DNA from 2 places in the Paenibacillus sp. FSL R5-0810 genome. Region 2 is predicted to be linked to the other one. Evidence: a T-box and tRNA genes for the amino acid it is inferred to sense, from the RefSeq annotation. Region 2 holds a T-box; the other holds one or more tRNA genes.
What was found. The T-box of region 2 lies ahead of leuS (leucine--tRNA ligase). A T-box ahead of a tRNA ligase gene usually reads a tRNA of that ligase, here a tRNA-Leu.

Region 1 (16,176 bases), 3.3 Mb from region 2:
CATCGATTACAGCCGCCGTCAAGCTTCAGGAAGTAGAAGATCTGTATCGCCCTTATAAGCAAAAGCGCAAGACCCGGGCCAGCGTGGCGAAGGAGAAAGGCCTTGAGCCGTTATCGGAATGGATCTGGTCCCAGCCGAAGCAGGGCGATGCCCTGGCCGAGGCTGCAAAATATGTCAACGAGGAAAAAGGAGTGGCTTCTCCGGAGGAGGCGCTTCAAGGCGCCATGGATATTTTGGCCGAAAACATTGCGGACGATGCCAAGATTCGCGCCTGGGTACGGCGCTTCAGCTTGGACCACGGCATTCTGACCTCGGAAGCCAAGGATGCGGAAGCGGAATCGGTGTACGAGAATTATTACAGCTACCGGGAATTGGCGAAGAAAATGCCGCCGCATCGGATTCTGGCCATTAATCGGGGAGAGCGTGAGAATATACTGAAGGTCGGGCTCGAGGTTCCATATGAGTCCATTCATGCTTATATCGGCAAGCAGGTGCTGAAGGGCACATCTGTTGTCACCGATATCTTAACGGCCGTCATTGAGGATTCCTACAAGCGCCTGATCGCGCCGTCGATCGAGCGCGAGGTGCGCGGGGAGCTCACCGAGAAGGGGGAGAACCAGGCTATCTCGATCTTCGCCGGCAACCTGCGCAGCCTGCTGCTGCAACCGCCGGTGAAGGGGCGCTGCGTGCTGGGTGTGGATCCGGCCTACCGGACGGGCTGCAAGCTGGCCGTCGTTGACGAGACCGGTAAGCTGCTGGAGGTGGCGGTTACGTATCCGACGCCGCCGAACAACAAGAAGCGGGAGGCTGCCGCGAAATTCAAGGAGCTGATTGCCAAGTATGGCATTAAGCTCATCGTCATCGGCAACGGCACAGCTTCACGCGAGACGGAGCAGTTCGTCGCCGAAGACGTGATCGCAGACATCGGAGATCCTGAGCTTGCTTACCTGATCGTGAACGAGGCCGGAGCCAGCGTCTATTCCGCCTCCAAGCTGGCGCAGGAGGAATTCCCGGATCTGGATGTGGCGGAACGCAGCGCGGCTTCGATTGCAAGACGGGTTCAGGACCCGCTGGCCGAGCTGGTGAAGATCGATCCGAAATCGATCGGCGTCGGGCAGTATCAGCATGACGTGACGCAGAAGCATCTGGAGGAAAGCTTGAAGGCGGTCGTCGAGTCGGCGGTTAACCATGTCGGCGTGGACGTGAATACGGCCTCCCCTTCGCTGCTCTCTTATGTATCGGGCATCAATGCCACGATTGCGAAGAATATCGTGAAATACCGCGAGGAGAACGGGAAATTCGTGAGCCGCAAGCAGCTGCAGAAGGTGCCTCGCCTTGGAGCCAAGACGTTCGAGCAATGCGTGGGCTTCATGCGAATTTCTGACGGCGAGAACATTCTGGACCGGACGCCGATCCATCCGGAATCGTATCCGGTGGTGGACCGGCTGTTCCAGGAGCTCCAGGTAGGGCTGGACAAGCTCGGCAGCAAGGAGCTGGCCGAGCTGCTGGATGCCCAGCAGCCCGAACAGCTCGCGGTGAAGCTGGATGTCGGGGTGCCGACCCTTCGTGATATCCTGGACAGCTTGCAGCGTCCGGGACGGGATCCGCGGGAGGAGCTGCCGCAGCCGATCTTCCGGCACGATGTTCTGAAGATCGAGGACCTGGTGCCGGGAATGGAGCTTCAAGGCACGGTTCGCAACGTGATCGATTTCGGCGCTTTTGTCGATATCGGCATCAAGAGCGACGGCCTCGTTCATATTTCCCAGCTTAGCGATGGATATGTCAAGCATCCGATGGATGTCGTTTCGGTCGGTGACAACGTGACGGTCTGGGTGCTGAATGTGGATTTGAAGAAAGGCCGCGTCGGACTGACGATGCGAAAGCCGAAGGATCAGTAATTAATACGGCGGAAATGGAACTGACGTCGAGGCAAGAGGCGTATCTCCTGTTATGGGGATACGCCTCTTTTTTTGGGGTGCGTAGATTCAAGGCAAGGCCTAATCGAAATCGGGCGAAATCGTAATGTGTTGTTCTCCGGCGGTCAGCCTTCCGGTTTATTAGTCCAAATAGGAAGCCTTTGGGGAAATGCGGACAACTAGTATAATCCAGCGAATTCTAGGCCAAAGAGCATTGGCTTGTGCCTACGCAGCATAAGTATTAATCGGCAAGGATGGCCTCGGTGCATCGGATAAGCTTGTCTTCGAGTCATTCCGGGTGGCCTCGGTACTCTGGATAAGCTTGTCTTCAAGTCGCTCTGGTGACCTCGGTATTCCAGATAAGCTTTGTGCTTCGAGCTGTTCTGGGCGGCCTTGGTATTCCGGATAAGCTTGTGCTTCGTGCCGTTCTGGGTGCCCTCGGCGTCCCGGTTAAGCTTATGCTTCGAGTTACTTCGGCTCGTCCTGCTTGTCGCTCGAGTCGTTCTGTTTCTTTTTTGCGCGGAAACGCCGAACCTTCATCAGATTGCCGCACGCCTTCTCGTCACAATAGCGCTTGGAGCGGTTGCGGGTATCGTCGTAATAGACCCACAGGCAGTCCGGGTTGGTGCAGATCCGAATCCGGGAGGCTTCGCCTTCCGCCAGCGTAACGGCGAAGGAGCCTGCAATTTCGGCGATGGCGCCTTGCCATCCGGATTCGAGCGGCCTGTAGCCGATCGCCATCGGCCCATCCATGCCGGCATGAAGCCGCCGGACGAGCGGACCGCCTTCCATCCAGCGGTTTAGCTCCTTGACCTGGCTCTCGTGCAGGGCTTCTCCAGTAGCGATGGACCGTACAACACCCAGAAGAAAGGAGCGGAACGATCGAAGCTTATCCATCTCTTGAGCGGTCGGCAACGCGGACACGCGGAGGCGGTGATTGCGGATCAGCTCCTCTACCCAATCCTTACGTTCCAGCCGATCCTCAGAGCGGCCGCTGCCCCGCCAGTCGCGCCACTCGCTATTCAAAAAATCATCCCATAGCATGGTGATACATCCTTTCTTGGCTGCTTCCTATTGTAACAATCAAACATGAGATTTGCCAGTTACTTGAAAATAGAGTGAAGGTATGATAAGTTGGTTGTAACGGTCTAAACATCATTTGATAGTTACATGCTTTGATCGCTAATATCATGGGGAGGGCGATGAGGATGAGTTTACGGGACGTGCTGCTTCAGAATTGGGATTATGTGATGGATCAGGAGGATTGGTACCCGCCTGCGCTCGATGCATTAAAGGATGTGACAGCGGAGCAAGCGTTGTGGAAGCCTGAAGGGAGCCCGGTCAACTCCATTTGGGAGAACGTGCTGCATCTGCTGTATTACAAACAGCGGCTGCTTGCCCGGCTTGAAGGGACAACGCTGCGCCATGAGGCGGCGGATAATGATGAGACCTTCATCGTTCAAGAGCGGAGCGAGGAAGCATGGCAGTTTGCTCAAGAGCAGCTGAAGGACGTTCATGCAGCGTTAAGGCAGAAGATCGAGCAGCTGCCGGAGGAGGAGCTTGAGGAATCGCCGCAGCGGTTTGTTAGCTTAATTACCCATGACGCCTACCATATCGGACAGTTGATTATGCTGCGGAAGATGCAGGGCTCGTGGCCGGCCAAGCGCCATTTCTCGTAGCCGCTGTTCAAGAAGCGACGAGGACAGCTATTATCCATGCATGCAAAAACAAGCCGGACGAAAGATGTCCGGCTTGTCGTTCATACATACCTTGGCTATTGATCATGAGCGGCGCGTCTTATCTGACATTCGATTTCTCGCCCGGGGAGTTCCGGTAAAAGAACCAGCATTCGTTCAGCAGCTTGATCTGACGTCTGTCCTTTTTGCGGAAGGCGCGCGTCAATTGATTGCAGAGCCATTGCGGCAAGGGTATCTCCTCCTCTTGCTAATTCCATCTGTATGGATAGCATATGGGGAAAAGGCCCAAAGCGTGCAGGTCTACATGGATTTATTGCCCTTCTTCCTCATACCACTGCTCAAGCTGAGCTTGAAGTGCACGGATTTCGGTCAGCAACGCAATGAGCGGATATTCGCTCTCATTCAGGGAAGCAAAGGATTGCTCAAGTTCATTTATGTACTCCAGTCCGTTCCGGATGCTCATGGATTCCTGAAGCAAATCCAGGCTGTCACACTCGGCTATGGCAATCGGCAGCCGCGGCTTGCCGGGAGCGGTCAGTTTGTCGATCTCTTTATTCAGGCGCAGGTTCAGCGCGCTGAGCTGATACGCATAGTCGCTGGGCATTTCCACAAATTCCAGCTCATGCTGCCGCTGTAGGATTACGTAACGCATCGTTGGCATGTTCGCAGGTTCTCCCTCCATGACTTTCTACTTGACAGTGTAGCCCAGAGGGAAGTTAAAATTCAAGTAGCATTTACAAGCCTAGGAAAGGAACAGGCAGGAACCATGAAGGAAATGAGCAACGAGGAACTGCAGGCCTGGGTTGAAAGCGTCTCGTTGAAGAGCTTCGGGGTACCCTTTAGGCATAAAGCAACGTTTAACCGCCGTTTATCCTCCACCGGAGGCCGGTATTTTCTGAAAAGCCATCACATCGAAATCAACCCTCACCAGCTGGCCGCGAATGGACCGGAAGAGGTGGAGAAGATCATTAAGCACGAGCTGTGCCATTACCATCTTCACCTGGCGGGGAGGGGCTACCGTCACCGGGATCCCGACTTTAAACAGCTGCTGCAGGCGGTGGGAGGCAGCCGGTTTTGCAAGTCGCTGCCGGCGGCAAAGCCGGCGGGCAGGAAGCCGGAGCCTTATCGATACAAGCTGCGATGCGGGGCATGCGGAACCGAATATTTGCGTAAGCGCAAAATGAACCCGGCGCGTTACCGGTGCGGTCGCTGCAGCGGACGTTTGACGCTTCTACAGCTTGACTCCCCCAAGAAGTCATGATAAATTATTACTAGCTAATCGACTTGACGTTCCCCGATAGCTCAGTTGGTAGAGCACTCGACTGTTAATCGAGTTGTCACAGGTTCGAGTCCTGTTCGGGGAGCCATTTCATGGAGAGATACCCAAGTGGCTATAAGGGGACCCTCTGCTAAGGGGTTAGACTGCGTAAGCGGTGCGAGGGTTCGAATCCCTCTCTCTCCGTTCAGATACACACCATGGGAAGCTCCCGTCACATCAGTGACCGGGGGCTTTCTTGCGTAGGGATGATATGGACCGGAAGCTTTATTGTATGGATAGCGAACAACCAACTAATTGGGCAGGTCATTCCGCAGTATCAGGGAAATAGACATCTGGAGGGAGAAGAGATGAAACAGATAATTGCCATGGGCGGCGGGGGGTTCTCCATGGAGCCGGACAACCTGCTGCTTGACCGGTATGTACTGGCGCAAGCTTCGAAAGAGTCACCGAAGGTATGCTTTATTCCGACGGCGAGCGGAGATGCGGACAACTATGTGGAGCGGTTCTATACTGCATTTCGTTCGCTGCCCTGCACGCCGTGCCACTTATCCTTTTTCCAGCCCAATTTCACAGATCTGAGAACCTATGTGCTTGAGCAGGACATCCTTTATGTTGGAGGCGGCAATACCCGAAACATGCTGGTGCTGTGGAAAGAGTGGGGCCTTGATCGAATCCTGCAGGAAGCCTATGAGCGTGGAGCCGTTTTAACCGGACTCAGCGCAGGGTCGATCTGCTGGTTTGAAGAAGGCGTTACCGATCCGCTAAACGGCCCGCTGTATAAACTGAACGGCCTTGGTTTGCTCGCGGGGAGCCATTGCCCGCATTATGACGGAGAGAGCAAGCGGAGGCCCGCTTACCATGAACTGATCCTTCAAGGAGAGGTTCGGCCTGGTTATGCCGCAGACGATGGAGCCGCATTGCATTTCATCGACGGGCGCCTGCACGGTGTCGTCAGCTCGAGGCCCGACGCGAAAGCATACCGCGTAGAGCGATCCGGGGATACGGTGAAAGAGCATGAACTCCAGGTGAAATGGCTGGGTTAATGGCCTTTTATGGTGTCTGCAAAAAAAATATAAAAAAATGAAAAAAAGGGCTTGTCATCTTTTTTGAATTTATGCTATACTCAATCTTGTCGTCACGGCGACGTGCTTAAAGTGGCCCGTTGGTCAAGGGGTTAAGACACCTCCCTTTCACGGAGGTAACAGGGGTTCGAATCCCCTACGGGTCACCACTTTCATCATCGCATCACGGATCATAATCCGGATGGTTGGGAAGTCTTTATGGCAGCTGCATGATTGTCATCGAGAGCCATTAGCTCAGTTGGTAGAGCACCTGACTTTTAATCAGGGTGTCGAAGGTTCGAGTCCTTCATGGCTCACCAGTTTTTTCGATAAAGTGATCGATTCGCTTCATCTTTATATTATGCGGTAGTGGTGGAATGGCAGACACGCTATCTTGAGGGGGTAGTGGGTGTATACCCGTGGAGGTTCGAGTCCTCTCTACCGCATACATGAATGGAAATGAGAAACCCTGTACGGTACAGTGCAGGGTTTCTTTCGTATTTATGAACTTTATGCGGAGGATGCACCCGACTTTTTATTACACATATACGCAAGAGATAATGTTTCATATTTGCAGAAGAGGTTAATATCATACCGTAGACGAGTACAACTTCTAAAAACCTATAAGGAGTGATTCAGAATGGCTAACAACAATAATGGTAAGATGAGCCGTGAAGAAGCAGGACGTTTAGGTGGGGAAGCTACAGCAAATAATCATGACAAAGAGTTCTATCAAGAGATTGGACGCAAAGGCGGCGAAGCCACTGCGGAGTCTCATGATAAGGAGTTTTATCAGGAGATCGGGAAGAAGGGCGGCGAAGCCACTGCCGAATCCCATGACAAGGAGTTCTACCAAGAAATTGGCCAGAAGGGCGGCGAAGCCACCGCGGAGTCTCATGGACGAGAGTTCTATGAGGAGATCGGACGCAAAGGCGGCGAAGCAACCTCCGATTCCCATGACCGTGAGTTCTACCAGGAGATCGGGCAGAAGGGTGGACAAGCCCGAAATGACAGCGACGGCAATGACGGCAAGATGAGCCGTGAGGAAGCAGGGCGGAAAGGCGGCGAGGCAAGAGCACGCCAGCGCCGCGGTGATTAACATTATCGCCGAATCGTTCGGAAAAGGCAGGCTTAGCAGCCATTAGGTTTGGTGCTAGCGCCCATTCCAAAGCCCCGCCAAATGCTCCATGCATGCGGGACCGCGTAGATAAGCCTGCAAATCGACGTTTAACAACCGAGGCAGCTGCGAATCCATACTGGATACGCAGCTGCTTTATTTGTGTCTATAGGATGGGGCAGCACGTTTCCAGCGTTTCCAGCTCCCCCTCATGCATTAAGCCTTAAAGGCGGTGATTAAGATAAGGCGGCATAGTTTGAAATCGGCATACATATTTTGAGCGAAATTCGCTGGACAAGGATCCTTATGTGAATATATGATAATGATAACCATTCTCATTTATGATAGGGGTTTTTTACATATGGATGTGGCCGGGAATAGCCAGGTACTGAACGGAATTAAGGAATTTGGGGGCCTGACGGCCTGGTTGTGGAATATTGAAATATTCCGGGAGCAGGATTTGCCGCTCGATTACCAGCTTACGATGCAATCGGCACTTATTCTGCAGATGGGAGGGGAATCGTTCCTCCATACGGGGGAGCAGAGCCTGCATATGCGCAAAGGCAGCGTTAAGATCTGCCGGGCAGGTTCTACCTTCTGTCTGACCAAGGCCGGTCGTGAAGAGAGGAAGAAGCAGGCGCATGCCGTCATCGCCATTCTTTATTTTGCTTTCTATGAAGGGCTGCCGGGGAGCGGGCACCTTCGTGAGGCGGATGACTCCGTATTGATTCCTTGCGGAGAGTTTTGCGAAGCCGGCCTGCCGGAATCGCTGTACAGCTCCTGCAGCTCGCTCTATGAATATTTTCACAGCGGAGACAGGATGAAGAAGTGGCGGGCACAGCTTGACTTTCAGGAGCTGCTGTACACGATGATTACGGAATCTGTTTCAGGTCAATCCGAGGGTAAGCGGCAGGCGCTGGAGCGGGCCAAAGACTATATGCATGAGCATTATGACGAAGAGCTGACGCTGGATCAATTGGCAGATCTGGCGGGCTTTAGCCCGAAATATTTTGCCGAAGTGTTCAAGAACACCTACGGCCACACCCCGATGGATTATCTATCGGGCATCCGCATGAATAAGGCGAAGCTACTGCTATTGCGGTCCGAGCCTTTGCTTCGGGAGGTTGCGCATCAGGTGGGATATAAGGATGAGTTTTATTTTAGCCGCAAGTTCAAGAAAAGCTTCGGCCTCTCTCCATCCGAATACAGAAAAAAACGAAAAAACAAAATCGCCTTGTACGGCTCGACCTCGCTCCTCGGATATGCGATGCCGCTCCAATTCGTCCCTTATGCCGCGCCGGTCCACCCCAAGTGGTCCCCTTACTATTATCATGCCCTTGGCTCTGAAATCCCCGTGCATCTTGACGCTTACAGACAGAACCACAACAAATCCGCGAATCTGGAAAGGCTGGCCACAGCAAGCCCGGAGCTGATTATATGCGCACAAGAGGTCGAGCTTTGGGAACGGGAGCTGCTGGAGAAGATTGCGCCTATATACGTGATGCCGGGGGACCGGGAGGGATGGCGCGTTCAACTGCTTGCTTTAGCGGACAAGCTGGGCAGGAGGCCGGAAGCGGACAGCTGGATCGAATCGTATCAGGAGAAGACGGCGAATTGCTGCAGCGCAATTGAGAATCTTCCGAATGAGGAGAAGACGGTCCTGACGCTTCGCATCCATCAGCGCGAGCTTACGGCTTACAGTCATCCCGGTATGAAGGAACTATTGTACGATCGTCTGAAATTGCAGCCGGCGCTTGAATCCCTCCTTGAAGCTGACCGTCATGGTCTTGAGGATTTGAGCGTAACGGCGATTAAGGAATGCGGAGCGGATCATATCCTTCTCCTTGTTCGTCAGGATTCGGAAACACTCGCTTTTTGGAAGCAGGTGCAGGCGTCGCCGGAGTGGCTGATGATTCCTGCCGTAAGGGAGGGTCGTGTGCACCAGCTGCCCTCTTTCCCATGGCGGGAGTATTCTCCTGTCGCGATGGAACGAATGACGGAGGAGGCCTGCAGGCTCTTTACCGAAACTGCCCGTATCCGGAAATGATCCATGGGCAATCCGCATTTCGTCCATGGCGAAATGAATCGCTATCCCTTAACATAATCAATAATGATAATCATTATCAACTATGGAGATTTGAAAGGGGAAGCAGGAGAGAGATGAAGAGAACGAAATGGATCTTGGGGCTGTTGCTTACGGCAGCCCTGGTGCTGTCCGCTTGCGGCGGCGGAACGAATAAATCGGAGGATGCAGGCATCGCGGCAACCGGCGGTTCGGAACCAGCTGGAGCAGCGAATGCGGATGCCGGAACCAAAGAGAAAGAAGAAACGGCACCGGCATCGTCCGAAACGAAGGTTGTCAAATACTTGGATCAGGAGTACACGCTTCCGGCAAATACCGAGCGGATCGTGATTACAGGTGCTGTCGAGGCAATGGAGGATTCCATCGTGCTGGATGTGAATCCGGTTGGAGCCATCTCGTTCTCCGGCGAGTTTCCCCCAATGTTTCAATCGATAACGAAAAACGCGCAGTCGATCGGAGAGAAAACGGAGCCTAACTTTGAGACCATTTTGTCCCTGAAACCGGACGTGATCCTCGGTTCGACGAAATTCAAGCCGGAGGTTGTCGAGCAGTTGAATAAAATCGCGCCGACGATTCCGTATTCCCATGTGTCGACCAACTGGGAAGCGAATCTGAGATTGCTTGGGGAGCTAAGCGGGAAAGAGGAACAGGCCGAGCAGGCCATCAGCCAATATCAAGCGGATCTGGAGGCGGCCAAAGCGAGTTTGGGCGATAGCCTGAAGGACAAGAAGGTCGTCGCGCTCCGAATCCGTGCGGGAGAGATGTACATTTATCCGGCTGGCGTATTTTTCAATCCGGTGTTGTATGAGGAATTGGGGATAGCGGTACCGGCTGAGGTAGCGGCTGTAGAGGCGCAGGAGCTGATCTCGAAAGAGAAGTTCGCCGAGATGAACCCGGATTATGTATTTATCCAGTTCTCTCCTGACGAGAACAAGGATACACCGAATGCGCTGGAGGAGCTGCAGAACGATCCGATCATGAGCAATTTGAACGCCTTCAAGAACGGCAAGGCATTCGTGAACGTCGTGGATCCGCTTGCTCAGGGCGGAACGGCGTACAGCAAGATCGAGTTTCTGAAGGCGGCTGTGGAGCATCTGGCGAAATAAAAATCACGGCACAAACGGATAAGGATTGTTGTTCATGGGATTCAAGAAATCGCTGCCGGCTGTCATCCTGGTGATGGCCCCGGCAGTATGCTTATTGCTGATGGGGGCTTCCATCCTGTATGGGGCCAAAAATATTACGATGAATACCGTCTGGGATGCCATCGTTGCCTTCGATCCGAACAGCGTGGATCATCAGATCATTCGGAGCTCCCGGCTCCCCCGGGTCATCGGGGCCATGCTGATCGGCGCTTTTCTTGCGGTTTCGGGAGCGCTGATGCAGGGCATGACGAGGAACTATCTTGCGTCCCCTTCGATTATGGGGGTGTCGGACGGCTCGGTGTTCGCGGTCACGCTGTTTATGGTGCTGATGCCGAATGCCTCCTCCGGCCTGTATATTGTCAGCTCGCTAGTCGGCTCCGCGATCGGGGCCGCCGTCGTATTCGGCTTGGCTTGGCTTATACCGGGCGGCATGCGTCCGGTTCAGCTCGCCATACTCGGCACCGTAATCGGAACGTTTCTCAGCGGTACGGCGGAGGCGATCGCGGCTTATTTTCAAATCTCACAGACGGTCAGCCTCTGGTACAATGCCCGTCTGCATGCGATGGATCCGGAGCTGATCAAGCTGAGCATCCCTTTCGCTGTGGCCGGCTTGGCGCTTGCCTTAACGCTTTCCAAATCGGTAACGCTCCTTTCGCTCGGAGACGATACGGCTAAAGGTCTCGGCGTGCGGCCATGGATCATTAAAGCCTTGGCGATGCTTGCGGTTGTCATTCTGACCGGCGTGTCGGTTGCGCTTGCGGGGAAAGTGGCTTTTGTCGGGTTGATCATCCCTCATATTGCGAGGTATTTGTCCGGCTCGGATTATCGCTGGATCGTTCCCGTCTCCGGGGTGCTTGGCGGCCTATTCCTGGCTCTGTGCGATATTCTGGCGCGCTTCGTCAATTACCCGTTCGAGACGCCGGTCGGCGTGATCACGTCCATCATCGGCGTTCCCTTCTTCCTGTACTTAATCAAAACGAGGGGAGGGGCGCAGCGTGCGTAATGCTACCGGCCGGTTCGGCCTCGTGTTCGGCGCAGGGATTGTACTGGTGCTGGCCGCTTTTTATTTCAGCTTGACGAGCGGAACGTTTGATATGTCCGTCGCGGAAGTCGTTCGCACGCTGCTGCGCATCGATTCAAGCCACGAATTCGATCTCGTCGTCTTCGAATTCCGGCTGCCGCGAATCGTCCTTGGCGCGCTCGTCGGCTTCGGGCTCGGCACGGCAGGAGGAGTGATTCAAGGCGTTACCCGCAACGGGCTTGCGGATCCGGGCATCCTCGGCATCAATGCCGGAGCAGGCATGGCGGTTGTGCTGTTCATGTTCCTTTTCCAAGGACAGCTGACGATGACAGGCTGGACCGGTGTCATGATGATGCCGATGTTCGGCGTGGCGGGCGGTTTGGCCGCTACCGGAGCCATCTATATGTTTGCAAGGGAAGGTGGAAGGCTCGATCCGCAGCGGCTCATTCTGGTCGGGATTGCAATAGCTTCCGGTTTCGGGGCGGTGACGATGTATTTTGCACTCAAAATGAATCCCAAGGATTACGAGATGGCGGTTGCCTGGCTGGCAGGAAGCCTTCACAGCGCCAACTGGAAGTTCGTGGTGACGATGATTCCCTGGCTGCTAGTTCTGCCGGTCATTATTTGGAGCCGTGCCCACGTGCTTGATCTGTTCCAGCTCAGCGAGGAGAGCGTGAAAAGCGTTGGCGTATCGGTGGAACGCGAGAAAAGGGTTCTTCTGCTCTGCAGCATCGGATTGGTTAGCGCAAGCGTCGCCGTATCGGGCAGCATCGGCTTTGTCGGCCTGATCGCTCCGCACTTGGCCAGACAGCTTGTCGGGCTGAAGCATCGGTATATGCTGCCGGTCAGCGGCCTTGCCGGCATGGCGATCATCATGATCGGGGATCTCATCGGACGAACGATCTTTGCTCCCGCAGAGCTTGCCGCAGGCATCGTCGTCTCGGTGATCGGCGTTCCTTATTTCGTTTATTTATTGTTTCGCATGAGAAAATCTTGATCATCCGGGGAGGAACTATGAACCGATATCAGAAGCTTTCGGCCTTGGACCGAGAACTAACCCTGTATTTGCCCCCCTCTTATCACCATTCGGACCGCTGCTATCCTGTAGCTTATGTTCAGGACGGCGGCGATTCCTTCATGGATTGCTTGAATTATTTAGAGCATCTGTTCAAGGACGGAAGGCTCGGAGAGCTGATCCTGGTCGGGATCGCGACGGAGAAGCGGAACGATGAATATACGCCATGGCCGGCGAAGTCGCTGCTTGAAGGCCGTCCTCCTTTTGGGGGACGGGGAAGAGAGTACGTCGATGAAGTCGCCGATCGCATCAAGCCTTACATTGACGGTCGTTACCGGACGCTGCCGGAGCCGGAGCATACGGGGATCGTCGGCGCCTCGTTCGGCGGGCTGATCTCCATGTTCGCAGGGTATTGGCGGCCGGATACGTTCGGCCGGATCGGCATGCTATCGGCCTCATTATGGTATGAAGGCGTCATGGAGTTCATCCGTGGCCATGAGAAGCTGCCGCCGGGCCTCCGGGTCTATATGTCGGTCGGTCAATACGAAGGGGCCTACAAGCAAGGAATCCAGCAGTTCATGACCCCGAGCAATCTGGAGGCATACCGCATTTGGACGGGGGAAGAAGGAGCGGATTCCAGGGTTAGGCTCCACATGGATCCGGATGGAACCCATGATCCGATCTTTATGTCCAGGAGATTCCCGGATGCGGTGTCGTGGCTGTTTGACGAAGATGGCAGCGGGGCTGCTGTGGAGGCCCGAGCAGCGATGGAGCAGGATGCAAGGACAGAGGGCCAAGCCGTTACGGCGGAAGGAATACGCGGCATCCCGGAGACGGCTGGGCCCGCTTATCGCATATCAGGCACGGTTACATGGAACATGCAGTCGGAGTCGACTGGGCGCGTATACCGAATATCCGTGGCCGAGCCGATGGGACCGCCGCCTGAAGGCGGCTATCCGGTGCTGTATTCGCTTGATGCCAATGCATCCTTCGGGACGCTGGCGGAGGCGGTGAGGCTGCAATCCCGTACACCGCGCGGCATAACGCCTTCCATCATCGTCGGGATCGGCTACGACAGCGACAGTCCGATCGTGACGGATGAGCGGTTTTACGATTATACCGTGCCTGCAGCGGCACACGAGCTCCCCGTCCGTCCGAACGGAATGCCGTGGCCGGAAACCGGCGGCGCCGAAGACTTCCTGGATTTTATCGAGCTTCAGCTGATCCCCCGCATTGCGTCGCGATATCCGGTGAATCCCGAGAAGCAGTCGGTGTTCGGCCATTCTTTGGGCGGTTTCTTTGTGCTCTATGCGCTGTTCACGAGGCCCCACATCTTTCGGCGGTATATTGCAGCGAGCCCATCAGTCTGGTGGAAGCAGCATGTGCTGTATAAGACATGGGAGGTCTCCAAGCCATTCCTTCAGCCGTTCGACTTGCAGCGGGAGCTGAGCATTTTTGTCGGTACCGAAGAAAAGCCCGCCATGGTCCAAGACGCAAGGGATTTGTATGCAAAGCTGCGAGAGCACCGGCATTTGCTGCACGCCGAGCTTCATGAAATCGAAGGGGAGGGCCATGTATCCGTGCTGCCGTCCCTGGTAAGCCCGCTTCTCCGTCTGATCAGTTCATAATAGGAAGCAACGCAGATATAACCAGTTATAACAAAACAAAAGCAGTATGGGACCCGATGGATCCTATACTGCTTTTTTATAATGTGCTCGTATTTGAATCCGCCCGCATAGGCTGCAGGCCGCCAGGGTGGCGAACTTCGGGAATGGCGAATGTACGAAAAGCGAGGAGAACGATGAGCGTGGTTATTCCTCCGTTTCTCCGGCATGGTCATCGTCCAGCGCGGAGGAATATTTCGGATAGAGCCTGCGGATGCATTCGGGACAAATATCGTGCGTAAATTCGACGGGAAGGCGTCTCTCAAGATAGCTTTCAACCGGTTCCCATGTCTCTTCCTGGCTGACATGCTTGCATACGGCGCAGATGGGGATGTGCTCCGGGAGCGGAAGGCTGCGGGCAAGCGTCTGCTCGAGCAGGATTTGCCGCTCTTTATACTTTGTAATGTCGGTAAAGGAAAGGATGGCGCCGTGAATGAAATTATCGCTGCTTTCGGACAGCGGCTGGACCTCGCATAGCACCCAGAATACTTTACGGTTCCGGGAGACCGAATACTCCAGGACGCAATCCGGCCGGCTTCCTTCCAGAACGGCTCTGACCGAGGATAAATAATGTTCACCGTCCAAGCTGCCGAAATCGACCTCCCCAAAGCACCAGGGCATAATATCAAAAAATGATGCCCCCTGCCATTGAAAATCAGGCGAGACACCATATCTTACGGACATCGTTACAAGCGGATCGTTTATCTTATCGATCATGCCGTCGGGCGTAATGATCATTAAGCCTCTGTTCAAGGCATGGACGGCATAGTTCCAAGCTGTGCTCATGGTATCGTAGGGCAAAAGGGTTCGCTCCTCTTACGAAATAGACTCATGGGTAAAAGGTACAACGATCCATGGGTCCTATGGTATAATTTAGGCAACATAGATAGATTATACACGTATTTAAGTTGTTTTGCAAGAGGAAAATACGTATTTAAGTAATTTTTCTTGGAAAGAGAATCAGGAAGGCGGTTGTTTGATGCAGTCTATTTACCAACGAATCGAACATCTGATAGAAAGCCGGGGTATGACGAAGAAGGCGTTCTGTGAAACCCTCGGGATCAGCACAGGGAATTTTGGTGACTGGAAGCGAGGGAAAACAACGCCGAGTACGAATAAATTAATTGAAATAGCAGCATTTTTCTCCGTTAGCCTGGACTGGTTGATTATCGGGAAGGGCAAGCCCACCACCCGGGTGAATGAAACGAGAGAGGAATATGAGGCGGAAACGGCGCTATCCGCGCTGTCGGGTCTCGAAGAGCGCGAGAAGGAGTTCATCCGGGAGTACCTTGAGTTTTCGGCTTACCGCAGGGATAAGCGAAACGAGAAGACTTAGCGTCAAGGCTATGGCGTGCGGGAAATAATTGGATCTTTACAATTGTGGATTATGGCTATATAATAGGGAATGTTCTGCTGAAGAACTTCTTTATTATATGCGGTAGTGGTGGAATGGCAGACACGCTATCTTGAGGGGGTAGTGGGTGTATACCCGTGGAGGTTCGAGTCCTCTCTACCGCATTATGATTGAATCGGCATAAGAAGCTGTTGTTCAAGCGTAAGCTTGGGCATCGGCTTTTTTTGTTGTCTCGAACGCCCCGGTTTGACTCTTTCCTGTGCCGACAAAGCCTTTACATACCGTTTCAATTTGTGCCACAAGTTTAAAGTCTTATTGTAGCGTTCATAATAGGGCATGAAGGAGTGAGGCGAGTTATGAAACCATTGTACACGGCTGACGTGAAGGTTGTTGGTGGACGCGAGGGCTCGATCCAGTCGTCCGACGGAGCTCTTAATCATAAGCTTAGCATGCCGAAGGAGCTTGGCGGACCCGGAGGGGAAGGAACCAATCCGGAGCAATTGTTCGCAGCGGGATATGGGGCTTGCTACGAAAGCGCGCTGGCCAATATCGCCCGCAAGGAAGGGGTAACGCTCAAAGACGTGACCATCCATTCTCAGGTGATGATCGGCAAGGATGAAACGGACGATGGCTTTAAGCTGGCCGTGAAGCTGAAGATTGAGATGCCGGGAATCGAGCGGAGCCAGGCCGAGGAGCTTGCAAAAAAGGCGCATGCGTTCTGTCCGTATTCCAAAGCGACGCGAGGAAACATCGATGTGGAGCTGAACGTAATCTGACGATTGAATAGAAGGGGATTGTCCTCCATGAGGGATAATCCCCTTTTT
Region 2 (16,176 bases):
TCCCGGTCTTACCGTGTGCAGCTGCAATAAGGAAACGGCTTCGGAAAGCGATCTGTTCTTCATCTGTGTCAAGCCGCTCGAATTCAAATCCGTCAGCAGTGAAATCAGGGACCGGCTTTCGGAGCATCAAATTGCGGTATCGATTACAAGCCCTGTCCAGCTGATTCACCTGGAATCGGCGCTGCCGTGCAAGGTGGCAAAAATCATACCCAGCATTACCAATATCACCGGAGGCGGAGCTTCGTTATGTATGTATGGTTCCCGAATAAAAGAAGAAGACAGGCAGCTTATAGAAAGCCTCCTGTCTTATATCAGCAGGCCCGTTGAGATTCTGGAATCGCACACGCGAATCACTTCCGATTTCTCCAGCTGCGGGCCTGCTTTTTTAAGTTTATTCTTGGAAAAATGGATTGACGCTGCCGTCGAAATGACCGGGATCGACCGCGGCACGCTCAATGCCCTGGCCGGCGAAATGCTGGTCGGCACAGGGAAGCTGCTAACGGAGGAGGGCTTCTCCCCCGAACAGCTTCAGGAAAGGGTCGCGGTACCCGGCGGCATCACCGCTCAGGCGCTCATTTTACTGAACTCGCACCTGAACGGCTTGTTCTACCAATTGATCGAAACCACACACGACAAGTATGAGGAGGATCTGGCAAAACTGGACGCCGCATTCGGCTTCTCGGTTAACCGGCCACGATATTGACCAGTTTTCCCGGAACGGCAATGACTTTGCGAATGCTCTTGCCTTCCAGCGCCTGCTTGACATTTGGAAGGGAGAGGCTATGCTGCTGCATGGCTTCTTGATCGAAGTCTTTAGCAATTTTGGTGCGGTCCACGATTTTTCCGTTCACCTGGACGACGATTTCCACCTCGGCTTCTACGGTCCAAGCCTCATCGTATTCCGGCCAAGGAACATACGTGATGCTCTCGGTGTGTCCCAGACGGCTCCACAGCTCTTCAGCCAGATGAGGCGCGAGCGGGGACAGCATTTGAACGAAATTCTCCATCGCCTTCCGCGGGAGCTCATCCGCCTTGTAGCCCTCGTTGATGAAGATCATCAACTGGCTGATTGCGGTGTTGAAGCGCATATGCTCGATATCCTCGGTAACCTTCTTAATCGTTTTGTGCAGGATACGTTTCCATTCGTCGGAACCTTCCCCGTCCACGATTTTTGGATTCAGCTGGCCGTCATCGCCGATGAACAGACGCCATACGCGGGAGAGGAAACGATGCGTGCCTTCAACACCGTTCGTGTTCCATGGCTTGGTCGCTTCCAGCGGCCCCATGAACATCTCGTATACCCGAAGCGTATCGGCTCCGTATTCGTTCACGATATCATCAGGGTTGATGACATTGCCGCGGGATTTGCTCATTTTCTCATTATTGTTGCCGAGAATCATGCCTTGGTTCACGAGCTTCTGGAACGGCTCCTTCGTATCGACGACTCCGAGATCATAGAGCACCTTATGCCAGAATCTTGCGTACAGCAGGTGTAGCACCGCATGCTCGACGCCGCCGATATACAGGTCTACCGGGAGCCATTCCTTCTGCTTCTCCTTCGAGCACAGCTCATCCGGGTTATGCGGATCGATGTAACGGAGATAGTACCAGCAGCTGCCTGCCCATTGCGGCATCGTGTTGGTCTCGCGGCGGGCTTTCATGCCCGTCTCGGGATCAACCGTCTCCACCCATTCCGTCACATTCGCCAGCGGAGATTCGCCGGTGCCGGACGGTCTGATCTGATCCACGTCCGGCAGCAGCAGCGGCAGCTGGTCTTCCGGAACGGTCTTCATCGTTCCGTCCTCCAGGTGGAGAATCGGGATCGGCTCGCCCCAGTAGCGCTGACGGCTGAACAGCCAGTCGCGCAGCCGGTACGTGACCTTCTTCTTACCCTTGCCTTCTTTCTCAAGCCACTCGTTCATGGCCTGAATAGCAGCCTCATTGTCCATTCCGTTGAGGAAGCCGGAATTGACGTGCTCGCCGCTTCCGGTGTAAGCTTCTTCCTCCACGTTGCCGCCCTTCACCACTTCAATGATCGGAAGCCCGAATTGCTTCGCAAACTCCCAGTCGCGGGTATCGTGGCCCGGAACGGCCATGATCGCGCCGGTTCCGTAGCCGGCGAGGACGTAATCGGCGATCCAGATCGGCAGCTTGGCGCCGCTGGCAGGGTTGATGGCATAAGCCCCGGTAAATACCCCGGTCTTGTCTTTTGCCAGATCCGTACGCTCCAGGTCGCTCTTGCGGGCTGCCTGATCCTGATAAGCCTTCACCGCTTCCCGCTGCTCTGGGGTCGTAATTTTGTCCACCAGCTCATGCTCCGGTGCCAGCACGCAGTAGCTTGCGCCGAAGAGGGTGTCCGGACGGGTCGTGAACACTTCCAGCTTGGCGTCATGCCCATCGATATCAAACCGCACCTCGGCGCCGACCGATTTGCCGATCCAGTTGCGCTGCATGTCCTTCAGGCTTTCGCTCCAATCCAGCTCATCCAGATCCTCAAGCAGCCGGTCCGCATACTCGGTAATTTTCAGAATCCACTGCCGCATCGGCTTGCGGACGACCGGGTGGCCGCCGCGCTCGCTCTTGCCGTCAATGACTTCCTCGTTCGCAAGAACCGTACCCAGCGCTTCGCACCAGTTCACCGGCACCTCGGCTACATAAGCAAGGCCCCGTTTGTACAGCTGGATGAAGATCCATTGCGTCCATTTATAATAGTCCGGATCCGTCGTACTGATCTCCCGGTCCCAATCGTAAGAAAATCCGAGCGACTTGATCTGGCGGCGGAAGTTATTGATGTTCTGGATGGTGAATTCGCGTGGATGCTTGCCTGTATCCATCGCATATTGCTCTGCCGGAAGGCCAAACGCGTCCCAGCCCATCGGATGAAGCACGTTGTACCCGCGCATCCGCTTATAGCGAGAAATGATGTCGGTGGCCGTGTAGCCCTCCGGGTGCCCGACGTGAAGACCCGCTCCGGAAGGATACGGGAACATGTCGAGTGCATAAAATTTCGGTTTGGACGAGTTGTCCTCGGTTTTAAAGGTTTTGTTCTCTTCCCAATACTTCTGCCATTTCGGTTCAATGACCTGCGGCTTATAGCCGTGGCCGGCTGATTGTTGATCCGTCATACTACATAGCTCCTCCTTCACTGTCGAACGGACAAGGCAGTTAATGCCGCTGTCCTGAAAACAAAAAAACCTCATCATCCATAGCGCTGACGCTAGGGACGAGAGGTTTGATTCCCGTGGTACCACCCTAGTTAGTGCAAGGCATGCTTTGCCTTTCACTCCCTTTGCATCCTTATCGCGGATGAGACGGCGACGTTTCATCGACCGACGGATAAATAAGCATTCTTAAGATCCGAAAGCCGGGTTCGCGCCGCTGCTCAGAGGCGAGTTCATCCCTTGCGTCAACCGGCTTCCACCAAATGCACCGGCTCTCTGCATGATCGCATGCGGAACTACTAGTCCCCATCATTGCATTACTATGATTTCCATTTTAATGTGGCTATTATACCCAAAAAACCGCGCCAAGTCAACGGAGTTCGCCCTGGGACTTGCGGTAATGCTCCGGCGCCGTTCCGACCATCGTCTTGAACATCCGGCTGAAATGGGCCAAATGCTTGAAGCCGGCCGCCCGGCTGACATCCGTAATGCTCATATGGGGGTGCAGTCTCAGCAGGATTTTGGCCTGGTTAATTCTTCGGTGGTACACATATTTGAATACGGTCGTTCCGGTGACCTCCTTGAACAAAGAGGACAAGTAATGCTTCGTAAGATGCATGTCCCTGGCAATTCGGTCCAGCGTCAAATCCTCCATGTAATGCTCTTCCACAAACGAGACGACGTGCTGTACATGACGCTCCTTATCGGAGATCGAATCCTGCTGCTGCACTTCGCTTTGACACCAGCCCGCAATGACGTACAGCATTTCCTGAAGCCGAAGCTTCAATCGCTCCTGCTTGAAAGCAGCTTCCGCCCCCCGCAGCCGGTTCATATCCTCCAGCAGCCGCTCAAACTCTTCCCTCCTCTGCCCAGTCAGCGTCATCCGGTGATTGCGCAGCGTTTCGAAGGGATCCAGCAGGACCGATCTTGCCGATTCGGGCAGCTCCCTGCACACCCAGGCGGGATCGAAATGGATAATGCTCCGGACATAGCGCGAACCCGGCTCCACATTCGGGCAATGCAGCGTCAACCCGTTCATCAGGAGCAGGTCCCCGGGCTTCAGCGCAAAAACGGAGTCTCCGATCAGATACGTGCAGCGTCCTTCATGAAAATAATAAATTTCGTAAAAAGCGTGGGAGTGGAAAGTCCCGCCGGATAAAGGCCGGTCATTATAGCAGCCGAGTTCAATCGGTTCCCTCAGCAGCATCCGGTCAAAGCCCGGCATCCAGGATGGTGGAGTCGTCAACCGCGAAGACATGTGGGAATCCCCCTTATCGAGGTTATGAATCAATTCCCCGGGAATTTTGGCGGGGTCTCCCTTTATTATAATGGATTTATCCGATCCGCACGGCTAAGTTTTGGGCCTTGACGCACAGCTCTCCCGCTTTGAAGGCATGCTCCTGGGTCATGGCGCGCTCCGTCCGCTCCAGGCAATCGAGAATCAGCTCACCGAAGAACGGATAGCCGACCTTCCCCTTCAGCTCCATATGGAACTCCCCGTCCTTGTTCACCAAGTACAGATGATCGCCATGCGGGTGTCTGGCAATGTCGATATACTTGCGAAGCTCAATATATCCGTCCGTTCCCAGGATGAAGGTTCTGCCGTCGCCCCATGTCCCGAGTCCCTCCGGCGTCAGCCAGTCGACCCTGAAATAATTCGTCGCCCCGTTGTCGCCAAGCAGCGTGGCATCCCCGAAATCCTCGAGCTCCGGATACATCGGATTCGCATAATTGCCGACCTTGCTGCTCAGCACCTGGGCATCCCTGCAGCCTGCATAAAATAAAAACTGCTCGATCTGGTGGGAGCCGATATCGCATAAAATGCCCCCGTACTGCTCATGGCGGAAAAACCAATCGGGACGCGATGCCGCATTCAACCGATGCGGGCCTGTGCCGAGCACCTGAACCACCCTGCCGATCGCTCCATCCTGAATCAAGCGGCCGGCATGAACCGCGCTCTCCACATGAAGTCGTTCGCTGTAGTAAACCATGTATTTTCTGCCGGTTTCCGCCGCTTTCGCCCTGGCGGCCTCTACCTGCTCCAGCGTCGTAAACGGCGTTTTGTCGGTAAAATAATCCTTGCCATGCGACATCACCTTGAGCCCGAGCCCGCAGCGTTCCGAAGGGATCGCCGCAGCCGCGACCAGCTTTACCTCCGGAGCCTCCAATATTTGCGCTTCGGAGGAAGCCGGCCGTACGCCGGGGTATGCCTCGCAGAATGCTTTTACCTTCCCAGGGTCCGGGTCGTACACCCATTTCAGCGTGGCCCCCGCTTCGATAAGACCGTTGCACATGCCGTAAATATGTCCATGCTCCAATGACATGGCCGCGATCGTGAATTCCCCGGGCTTGCAGACCGGCTGGGCTTTGCCTACCGGCGCATATCGCATTCCATCACTCCGGTTCATATTGCTGCCTCCCCTATTTCTTGTATTTAGTAGGTTCCGAATGTTTTGCTCATATCGAAAGGGCCGATCTCCCGCACCGTCTTCTCTCCGGTCGAGGCGGCGATCCGCTCCTGCAGAAGGTTATAGTACAGATCCTCATCCAGCGGCAGATCCACCCAGTTATCCGTCCACGTGGACAGATGCATTGCATTCGACAAGGTAAGTCCATGGATTCCCTCTTCGCCCGGAGCGATTAACGGGGTGCCGTGCAGAATGGCATCCGTAAAATTTTGAATAATGCCGTTATGCTGCGGATTGTCTCCCACGATCGGAACGTCGCACTTCCAGCATTCCGGTTCGCCGAAGCCGCCGGTATACTGACGGTTGAATTCCGGCTCCGGCACCCGAAGTCTCCAAAAAGTAAGATTGCCGTTTTCGATGACGATTTTCCCGCGGTCTCCCGTCACTTCAAACCGGTTCGTGCCCGGCGCTTCGCCGGTGGTCGTGATGAATACGGCGGTTGCGCCGTTTTCGTATTCCGCGTAAGCGGTCACGTCGTCCTCGACCTCGATGTTGCGATACTTGCCGAACGCGCAGAATGCCCGAATTCTCTTCGGCATCATGCCTGTCGTCCATTGCCATAAATCGAGCTGGTGCGGAGATTGATTGATCAACACGCCGCCGCCTTCGCCGGACCAGGTCGCACGCCAGCCTCCCGAATCGTAATAGCTCTGGGAACGGTACCAGTTCGTCACGATCCAGTTCATGCGCCGGATTTCGCCGAGCTCTCCATCCGCAATCAGCTCCCGCAGCTTCTTATAAAGCGGATTGCAGCGCTGATTGTACATGATGGAGAACACTTTGCCGCTTGCAGCCGCTGCGTTATTCATCTCGCGGACCTGCTTGGTATAGACGCCGGCCGGTTTCTCGATCAGCACATGCAGCCCCCGGTTCAGCGCTTGAATCGCTTCCTGCGGATGCCCGTAATGCGGAGTTGCAATAATGACCGCGTCCACCTCTCCTGAAGCCATCATCGCATCCACGTCGCTAAAGATCCGCACATCCGAAGGCAGCGTCTCTTTGGCCATCTCCTGCTTGGCCGGATTAAAATCGCATACGGCGCTAAGACGTGCTCCCGCGATCCGTCCAGCCGCGAGCGACTTGGCATGCGAGAAGCCCATTCCGAGACCGATTACACCTATACGAACTTGTTCCATACTGCAATCCTCCCTCATACATTTCATATCTTCCGTTACGCATCTATAAAAATAAATCCAATTATTCGTTACGCGAATTGTTTATCTTCGCTCCACTGCTTCATCTGCTCGGCAAAGCGAAGCAGCATCTCGGTCGAATCGTACGTGCCGCTAAAATCCTCGATGCCGAAATAGCCGTCATAACCAACAGACTTCAAATCCTGGATAACCTGACGCCACGGAACGGCGCCTTGAGCAAGCGGCGTCCATTCCCCGGTCCACGTTGCCTCGCTCCCGTCCTCCGACGGATGCTTGCGATAACCGCCATTTTTCACATGAACATGGGCCAAGTAAGGACCGAGCAGCTCCAGTCCCATGCGATAATTTTCGTAGCCTTCATGAACCATATTTCCCGGATCGTACAATACGCCGACATGCTGAGGAGAGCAATGGGATACGAGCCGGTATGTAAGCCCGGCGCTCGGCGCAATGGTGTTATGGTGCGTCTCGACCAATGCCTTCACATCATAAGCGGCTGCCAAATCCTCCACTTCCAGCAGGTATTTTACAGCTTGCTCGTACAGCTCATTGTAGTTGACGCTGCGATTGTAAGCCGGAATGCCGGCGCGGATGAAAGAGGCTCCTACCAGCTTGGCTGCCCTCATCACTTTCTCCGTTTCCGCCAGATCGCCGCAGGTTAGATACGGAACGACCGCAATGCTCTGTCTGCCGTGCAGCTCCGCCGCCTGCTTGAATCGCAGCCAATCCTGCTCCGTCCCGCCGGGATCCATGGAGCATTGATTATGCCTCCAAAAGGAAGGCTGCTCCTCCTCGGCGCCGGGCGGGATTTCCTTAAATCGCCATTCAATCCCTTCGATACCGGCATCGGCTGCGGCCTTGGCCAGCTGTTCAGGCTGCAAGTCGGGGGTTGCAACCGTAAATACAGACATTTTCATGGTACGCTCATCCTCTCATGTCCCCTATCATCACCGGGGGAATTTAACTATCATTGGACTCTCGAAATCCCGCCTTCCAGAGGTTACAATCTTAGATACATCTATGTAGACAGCGCTGTCATTATTGCAATGGCCGGATATGACCCATCGTAGCATAGTCCGATCTGCAAACCTATAGCTCCGTCTGTGTACCTTAACCACAATCAAATAATTAGCCTAAAAAGCGTTTCAGATTATAATGGGTGCGCCGACCGCCTGTCAGTGGTCCCTGCAGCAATTTGGCTTGTCGTCCGAGCGTCGCTGATCATCGTGCAGCAGCCATCATTACACCGCGTGCTGGGAGAGGCAAGTCGGATGCCTTTGCAAACGCAAAAAAGTCCTTCATGCATAAAGAGACTGCCCCAAAGTCAAATGACCTTGAGGCAGTCTCAACATGATATAAGGTTTTCCCGTAATCTTATTTTATGGCTACAAAGAACAGACGGGCAGCGTCGTCGCCGGCTTCAACCCATTCGAAATCGGCGTAGCATTTGACATCACGGAAGCCTGCTTTGATAAGCTCTACCTTCATCCATTCCGGATCATATCCTCGCTGGATATGCGTTTCTTCAAAGCGGCGGTAGACGGCAGGGTCCTGATGATCCCGTGCAAAAATGGTCAAATGATGCTCGATTTCACATCGGGGCTCATCCAGATCGCAGGTCCATATGTAGGAGACCTCCCGTTCATCCAACACGAATGGCTGCTCCGCATCATACCGGATCAACGTGTTCGGATGGTGCACGTCAAACAAAAACGTTCCGCCTTCCTTGAGCCCTTGGTACGTGCGGACGAAGGCGGAACGAATATCCTTCTCCTCCAGCAAATAGTTGAAGCAATCGCAAAACGAGATCACGGAATCAACGGGCTCCGGCAGCTCCCAGGAACGCATGTCCTGCTGAACCCAGCGGACGCTCCCTTCGCGGAACAGCCGGCTGCCCTGCGGCGATCCTTCCAGCTTCCGCCTGGCAACAGACAGCATATCGGCCGACAAATCAATGCCCGTCACCTCAAAACCGGAGTTGACCAGCGGTATCGTAATGCTTCCGGTTCCGCAGCCGAGCTCCGCGATGCTTCTCGGCATGCCATGCTTGTCCCAAGCCGTTCTCGCAAAGCGGATCCAGTCGGGGTATGGCATATCTTCCATAAGCTGATCATATACGTAAGCAAACTTTCGGTAAGACAACATGCTGACACCACTTTCCCAGAAGCTTCTTCTTCGGTCGCTATTCAGCCGAACCGGAATTCTCCTCTTTTTTCACCAAATACGTCCAGCTTTCCTTCTGTGTGACAAGGCCATCCTTCATCAATTTCCCGAGCGCACGCTTAAATGCAGATTTGCTGATGCCAAAGCGCTGCTTGATAATGTCGGGCGGTGTTTCATCGGAATAGGGCATTGCGCCGCCCGGCCGTTCCTTCAGGAACGCCAGCAGCCGGTCTGCATCATCGTTTCGTCCGATCTCTTTGCGCGGAACCATCGACAGATTCACCCGGCCGTCCTCGCGAATATGGCTCACCCGTACGCGCACCTCTTCACCCAGGCGAAGAAGCCGCGTCCGCTCCGAGGAGTGGATCATGCCGATCGCTCCAAAGCCGACCACGCCTCCGTCGACGATCACGAAGGTTCCCATCTGCAGCGGCTTGTATACCAGCGCCGTAAACCATTCGCCCATCCACGATTTCGGCGCGTGGAAGGCGAGCGGAGCGAGCTCCTGCTCACCCGCCAGCTTGGCGCGCAGCCTGCCTTGTTTATCATGCTCCATCGTTACGAATACATGATCACCCACCTGAGGATGCAGCTCTTTCATTTCGGGCAGCTCCCGGATCGGTAGCAGCAGCTGCCTTCCGAGTCCCATTTCCAGAAAACAGCCGAGCCGGGGATGAACGTCCGCCACCTCCAGCTTTGCCGTTTCACCAAGGGTTAGCAGCGGCTTTTTCATCGTTGCTGCCAAACGGTCTTCGGTATCGAAGAAGATGAATACCTCGACGGTATCCCCCGGAGCAATGCTCCCGGTCACTTCCGAATAGTGCAGCAGGACATCCCGGTCGCCGCCATCAAGAAAGTAGCCGTAAGGCGAAACCTCCCTGGAAACCGTAAGCTGGACGATCGTGCCCGCGATCAAGCTCATACGTTCTCCACCACTTTGGCATCCGACCACAAGCGCTCAATGTTGTAATACTCGCGCTCGTCCCGGTGGAAGATATGGACGACAACATCCCCGATATCCATCAGCACCCAGCGGGCAGCATCCATGCCTTCCAGTCCCCGAAGAGCTACGCCTTTATCATGGATCCGTTTGCGGATTTCCGTTGCAATTGCCTGAACCTGCGTATCCGAATTCCCGTGGCAAATAACAAAATAATCCGCCACAAGCGAGATGCCTCTCAGGTCCAGAACGACCAAATCGTTCGCTTTCTTATCCTCTGCGGCCTCTACAGCTATATTTAACAATTCTTCCGGTTTTATCGTCATGAATTCGCCTCCAATTGCTTAATGAGATCGTTGCGGGCTAGCACCGTCAACGGAAAAATAATCTGTCTGCGTGACAGCAGATGTCCAATCGTCGAATCAAACCCGGCTGCGAGCGCCTCTTCAAGGCTATGGTTGGCCAGTTCCCGAATATTATTCACACCGGGGAAATCCCTCCCCGGCTCCATATAATCGGCCAGGCACACCACCTTGTCCAGCAAGCTCATCCCGACTCGGCCCGACGTGTGATAGCGGATAGCATCCAGCACCTCGGTGTCCGTTACCCCATAATCCCGCTCTGCGACGATCGCGCCCACTTCGGCATGCCACAGCTGCTTGTCATATTGGAGCAGCTCCGAGGACTCTCCCTGCTCCTCGAGCACCTCCCGAAGCTTCTCAACCGGCCAGTACTTGGCTACATCATGTAAAATCGCGGCCAAATCCGCTTTCTGGGGATCGGCCCCGAACCGGTTCGCCAAAATAACGGCCGTCTCCATAACGCCCTTCGTATGCTCCCAGCGCTTGGCCGGCATCTGGGAGGAGACGGCTTCGATCAAATCTTCACGGCTGTACACCATATATACCGCTCCTAACAATATAATCGTACACGCGATCCGGCACCATGTAGCGGATGGATCCGCCGGCGGCCGCCCGCTCCCGGATCATCGTGGATGAAATCTCGATCAGCGGCATTTCCGCGATCCTTACCACCCGTCTAAGAAAATCCGGCAGCGACTCTACGTTCAGCTTCGTCCCCGGACGGTTGACCCCGATGAACGTCAGCATTCCCGCTAGCTCCTCGATCCGGTTCCACTTCGGGAGATACTCCACCATATCCGCTCCGATGATAAACGAAAAATCGTGCTCGGGATACATCTCGCGAAGGGCCTTGATCGTATCGACCGTATAGGAAATGCCGCCGCGCTTGATTTCAAGGTCCAGCGTGCGGAAGGACGGGTGGCCGGCAACCGCCTCGGCTGTCATCTCCAGCCGCATCATCCCGGTGACGCCCGCATCCTCCTTATGCGGAGGAATATGGCTCGGCATGAACCACACTTCCTCCAGGCCATAAGCGACGCGCGCCGCCTCAGCCGCCAGCATATGTCCGATATGAACAGGGTCGAAGGTTCCCCCCATGATCCCCACTTTCATTCGGCTCACCTCCCCTAGTCAGAGGACTATGATACTCTGAACACCGATCTTGCTTTAAGGCAGTTCGATCGTCTTATGATCCTTCGATTCCTTATAGAGAACAATCGTCTTTCCGATGACTTGGACCAATTCGGCCCCGGCACCTTCGGCCAGCTCCTCAGCGATGTCGCGAGGATCCTCCAGGCAATTGTTGAGCACCGAGATTTTCAGCAGCTCCCGCTTCTCAATCGCTTCTTCGATGTGGCGGATCAAATGCTCATTGCTGCCGCCTTTGCCTACCTGGAACAGCGGGTCCAAATGATGGGCAAGCGAACGTAAGTGTCGTTTTTGCTTTCCTGTTAACATGCTTGGTCATTACCCCTTAATCATCATCTATACAAGCCTATCGCTTGTTTAAAAACTATATTGTAGCTTTAGCTTACCCATTAATCAATAAACAAAAGAATGAATCCTTATAGCAAGCTTGCGAGTACCGCTTCCTTCATCGCCTCCACCGGCGCCCTGAGGCCGGTCCAATATTCCAGGGCATAAGCCCCCTGATTAATGAACATGCCCAGTCCCCCGTGCACGGTGCAATTCCTCTGCTCGCTCTGCAGCAGCAGCTCGGTCTTCAGCGGATTATAGATCAGGTCGCTGACGACCGCCCCCTCAGGAATCCATTCCGGATGAACCGGCATTTCTGAAATTCGGGGGTGCATGCCGACTGAGGTCGTATTAATAATAACCTCCGCTCGCGAAAGCACTTCCTTCGCATGCTCTTCGCCGCAGCCGTGAAGCTCGGCCATCGTTCCCCATTCCTGCGCAAGCGCCTTGGCCTTGTCTTCGGTCCGGTTAATGATGGAGATCGATTCCGGCTGTTCGCCGATCAAGGCATAAATGATGCCTCGGGCAGCGCCGCCGGCGCCGAGCACCGCGATGCGCTTGCCCTTAAGATCCGGGCAAGCCTCCTCCTTCAGGGAGCGCACATACCCGATTCCGTCTGTATTGTAACCCGTCAGCCTGCCGTTATCGTTCACGATCGTGTTTACGGCGCCGATCCGGGCAGCGCCCTCGTCGATGGCATCCAAATACCGCATGACTTCCACCTTATGGGGAATCGTTACGTTCACTCCGCGAAATCCGAGCGTCTTGACCGACTCGATCGCATCCCCCAATCTTTCAGGCCGAATATGGAGCGGAATGTACGCCCCTTGGAGGTTTAATGCGGCAAGCGCCGCGTTATGCATGGCCGGCGATTTGGAATGGCCGATGGGATCCCCCATGACGCCGAGCTTCAAATAATCGGTGCCGGCTTGAGTTTCCTTCATTGTATTTCCCCCGTCTCTCCCGTGAGTAAACCGTCTTCAGTCATGAAGACGCGTTGACGACGCAATTAAATCAGCGAAGGACGAGCCAGCACCTTGACTCCCTTCGGCGCATGAACGGCCACTAGCGCTCCCTGGTCGCCATTGACCTTGATCCAGCCAAGGCCGGAAATGAACACATCGGTCCGGGAGCCTTTCGGGATCCGGATTTCATGCCTTGTCCATTCCGGCAGCTCGGCCAGCCTATCGCGGGTCGGCGGAGAGAGCAGCTCGCCCGCATGCTCTTCGAACAACGTGTCCGCCCGTTCAAGCTTCGTCCGGTGAATGTTGAGCCTTCCGCTGATAAAACACGTGAACGATTGATGGACTCCCTGCACGAAATCAAAGCGGGCAAAGCCGCCGAAGAACAGGGTTTGGCCTTCATTCAGCTGGTAAACGGCCGGCTTCAGCGGATTTTCCGGCATGACCTCGCGCAGATCCTCCCGGCTCACGATTTCACTGTAACGCCAAGGGTACACGATGCCCGGAGTATCGATAATATCTCGTCCGTCATCCAGCGGAATATGGACCATATCCAGCGTGGTCCCCGGGTAGCGGGAGGTTGTCAGCTCCTGCTCCAAGTCGCTGTAGTCGCGTATTAAGCGGTTGATCAGACTGGACTTTCCTACATTGGTGGCACCGACGACATATACGTCCCGGTCTCCTCTGTGATAGGCAACCGTTTCAAGCAGCCGTTCAAAGCCCTGATTTTTCTTTGCGCTGCACAGAACGATGTCCTCCGTCTTTAACCCATGTTCCTTACATTGCTTCTGGACCCAATTCAGAACCTTATTCCAGTTGGTCACCTTCGGTAAAAGATCGGTTTTATTGACAGCCAGTATAACCGGATTATTTCCGACAAAACGCTGCAGTCCCGAAATCAGGCTCCCTTCGAAATCAAAAAGGTCCACAATATGAATGACAAGGGCATTCTTTCCGCCGATCTGCCCCAGCAAACGTAAAAATTCGTCCTGATCGACGGCAACCGAGGACGCTTCATTATAATTTTTGATTCGGAAGCAGCGCTGGCAGATGACCGGATCGCGCTCCCATGCCTTCTCCGGCAAATACCCCGGCTGATCCTGGGCCTCGCTTTGAAGCCGGATTCCGCAGCCGCTGCATTTCTTGATGTCTTCGCCTGTTGGCAAGGTCATGATTTCGGTTCCTCCTCAAGCCATAGTCCTTTTTTGCGCAGCCGGGTTAACGCGATCCGCTCCACCCGGCGGTTCACCATACGCGTAAACCAGCCCTCGTCGTTAATGGCGATGGGCATCACCAGAACCGTATATAGACCGAGCCGGTTTCCGCCGTATACGTCGGTCAGCATTTGATCGCCGACGACAATCGTTTTGTCCGCGGTCAGCTCCATCATCTTCATCGCCTTGCGGAACGGGGCATTGCTCGGCTTCCGGGCTTCATGCACATATTGGATATCGAGCGGTGTTGCGAATTTCGACACCCGTTCGAGCTGGTTGTTTGAAACGATGATCAGCTGGAAGCCGATCTCCTTCACTTTCTTAAACCAGTCCACGAGCTCCGGCGTGGCGAGCGGCGCTTTCGCACCGACGAGCGTATTGTCGAGATCCGTAATGATTCCGCGATATCCTTGCTCGTACAGCTCTTCCAGATCAATATCGAAAACCGTATTGACACGGAGCTTCGGAATTAGCATTTCAAACAATTTCGTCACCTCAATTTCATACGAAAAACTATACCATAATCCGGTTCCGTAGTAAAAATAATCACGAACAAAAGCACTTGAATCGCTGATGCCGAAATGTTCAGCAAAAGACCACCGTCATCCCACTAAAAAGGACTCGGGCGGCCTATGCATTTACCGATGCCGGTTAAGATCAGAATAATACCGTCTTCCGGGATCAAGCCCGTTGAAGGCAGGCATCCCTCTTCACATGGATAAGAACTGCCGAGCTCCTCTTTAAGCCAGACGAACCTTCCGAATCATTTTCTTGAGGACTTCCGCATCGGCTTGGACAAGACGCCACTGCTCCTCCGATACCTCTGCCGGACTATAGCGGGCTGTTTCGAACTGCTGCAGCAGCGGCTTCAGCTGCGGCTCCAGCAATGGATTGGCCTCGCTCCAGCGGCGAACCGACTCGCGCAGCGTCTCGCTGTCCTGACGGACCAATCCTTTCCGCTGCACCGACCGCAGCCATCGCTCGGTCTCCGCAATGACCTTGTCCGCAGCGGACAGCGGCTTCCCTGCACGGAGCCGCGCCCCGGCAAAGCGCAGATTAATGCGCATTCTCCACAGAATGTAAAAGATCCACAGCGCAATCACAACAGCTGCCGCAATGCCGATGCCTTTCCACCATCCGGAAGATTGATCATCCGATGCAGCGGCAGGTGTCGTCTCCGCCTCTTCCTGTTCCTCTTCTTCAACCTCTTCTTGAACCACTGGCTCAGCTTCAGGCTGACCTGTAAGGAGCGGCATACTAAAGCCAGGTGTCGCCTCAATCGGAATCCAGCCGTACTCGCCGAAGTAGACCTCGACCCATGAGTGCGCGTCGGCATTCGTTACCGTATAGGTCCCGCTGCTGACCGGACTCTGCCCGTCCATCGGGATGTATTCGCTGACTGAGCTGCTTCCGGGCGCATAGCCTTTTACCCAGCGTGCAGGGATATCCAGCGATCGGGTCATCATCACCATTGCGGTGGAGAAGTAATCGCAATAGCCCTCCCGGACTTCAAACAGGAAGCTGTCCACAAAATCCTCGCTTTGCTTGCGCGACAGATCAGGTGTATTGGTATATGAGTAGTTGCTCTGTAAGTATTGTTGCAGCAAAATGACCTTATCATACGGCGTTTCTGCCGATTCCGTGATTTGCTTGGCCAAATCGGTTACGCGGTCGGGAAAGTTTCTTGGGATCTGGAGATAGGCATCATCCACGGAACCGTTGTACAGTTGACTGTAGGTTTTGCCCCTAAGCTCTTCAAGTGGAATGACGGGAACCTCCGATACCAGCGTATAGCTTTTCGGGTAATCGCCGTTTCGTCCCCCCTGCAGATGCAGCTCAGCCCCTTCAGATACCCAGCTTAGACGCTCCGGATCGATAACCTCATCCAGCATTTGAACCTCATGGATCTTATAAGCTCCGAATAGGACCGGATACTCGGTATCGTTCAGCATCGTGACCGTTTGCTTCACGGTCTTGGTCGGCATGGAGCTTGCCTCCTCATCGGGAAGGCTCTCCCCGATCCCTACATCGGCCCCCGAGCGTCTTCCGCTCCGGTCGGCCCAGCCTGTTCCGGAGTAAACGGCCCTTGTCTCCCCGCGCCAATAACTGCGCTCCTCCGAGCTAACCGACATCACCGGGGAGTAATCAAAGTTGAAGCCGCTGCCCAGATCGTTATCGCCTCTTCCATATCCGGACGAGCTCTCTACCGGAGCTTCGATCAAGGTACCGGTACCGCTCGTGCTGACGCCGGACAATGGCACTCCGCTCCATTCCCT

Region 1: it encodes a tRNA-Leu, which carries the amino acid that the T-box ahead of leuS (leucine--tRNA ligase) is inferred to sense. The anticodon was not compared.

The regions. Positions count from the first base shown of each region.
Region 1 is NZ_JBBOCF010000001.1:6,415,246-6,431,421, forward strand. Features, by position in the region: gene MKX76_RS28730 (Tex family protein) at 1-1,898, shown strand, start outside; gene MKX76_RS28735 (CGNR zinc finger domain-containing protein) at 2,385-2,960, opposite strand; gene MKX76_RS28740 (DinB family protein) at 3,125-3,595, shown strand; gene cmpA (cortex morphogenetic protein CmpA) at 3,714-3,842, opposite strand; gene MKX76_RS28750 (hydrolase/acyltransferase) at 3,924-4,274, opposite strand; gene MKX76_RS28755 (SprT family protein) at 4,389-4,874, shown strand; tRNA gene MKX76_RS28760 (tRNA-Asn) at 4,905-4,980, shown strand; tRNA gene MKX76_RS28765 (tRNA-Ser) at 4,987-5,075, shown strand; gene MKX76_RS28770 (Type 1 glutamine amidotransferase-like domain-containing protein) at 5,240-5,935, shown strand; tRNA gene MKX76_RS28775 (tRNA-Glu) at 6,049-6,123, shown strand; tRNA gene MKX76_RS28780 (tRNA-Lys) at 6,198-6,273, shown strand; tRNA gene MKX76_RS28785 (tRNA-Leu) at 6,317-6,399, shown strand; gene MKX76_RS28790 (KGG domain-containing protein) at 6,594-7,052, shown strand; gene MKX76_RS28795 (AraC family transcriptional regulator) at 7,432-9,117, shown strand; gene MKX76_RS28800 (ABC transporter substrate-binding protein) at 9,231-10,259, shown strand; gene MKX76_RS28805 (FecCD family ABC transporter permease) at 10,294-11,301, shown strand; gene MKX76_RS28810 (FecCD family ABC transporter permease) at 11,294-12,316, shown strand; gene MKX76_RS28815 (alpha/beta hydrolase) at 12,334-13,962, shown strand; gene MKX76_RS28820 (PAS domain-containing protein) at 14,146-14,799, opposite strand; gene MKX76_RS28825 (helix-turn-helix domain-containing protein) at 14,978-15,334, shown strand; tRNA gene MKX76_RS28830 (tRNA-Leu) at 15,434-15,516, shown strand; gene MKX76_RS28835 (organic hydroperoxide resistance protein) at 15,709-16,128, shown strand.
Region 2 is NZ_JBBOCF010000001.1:3,129,959-3,146,134, forward strand. Features, by position in the region: gene comER (late competence protein ComER) at 1-703, shown strand, start outside; gene leuS (leucine--tRNA ligase) at 684-3,125, opposite strand; T-box leader at 3,217-3,483, opposite strand; gene MKX76_RS14235 (AraC family transcriptional regulator) at 3,532-4,419, opposite strand; gene MKX76_RS14240 (Gfo/Idh/MocA family protein) at 4,496-5,569, opposite strand; gene MKX76_RS14245 (Gfo/Idh/MocA family protein) at 5,596-6,765, opposite strand; gene MKX76_RS14250 (sugar phosphate isomerase/epimerase family protein) at 6,834-7,700, opposite strand; gene MKX76_RS14255 (class I SAM-dependent DNA methyltransferase) at 8,158-8,928, opposite strand; gene MKX76_RS14260 (CvfB family protein) at 8,966-9,868, opposite strand; gene rsfS (ribosome silencing factor) at 9,865-10,212, opposite strand; gene yqeK (bis(5'-nucleosyl)-tetraphosphatase (symmetrical) YqeK) at 10,209-10,787, opposite strand; gene MKX76_RS14275 (nicotinate-nucleotide adenylyltransferase) at 10,771-11,361, opposite strand; gene yhbY (ribosome assembly RNA-binding protein YhbY) at 11,416-11,706, opposite strand; gene aroE (shikimate dehydrogenase) at 11,814-12,668, opposite strand; gene yqeH (ribosome biogenesis GTPase YqeH) at 12,734-13,858, opposite strand; gene MKX76_RS14295 (YqeG family HAD IIIA-type phosphatase) at 13,855-14,385, opposite strand; gene MKX76_RS14300 (DUF4129 domain-containing transglutaminase family protein) at 14,641-16,176, opposite strand, start outside.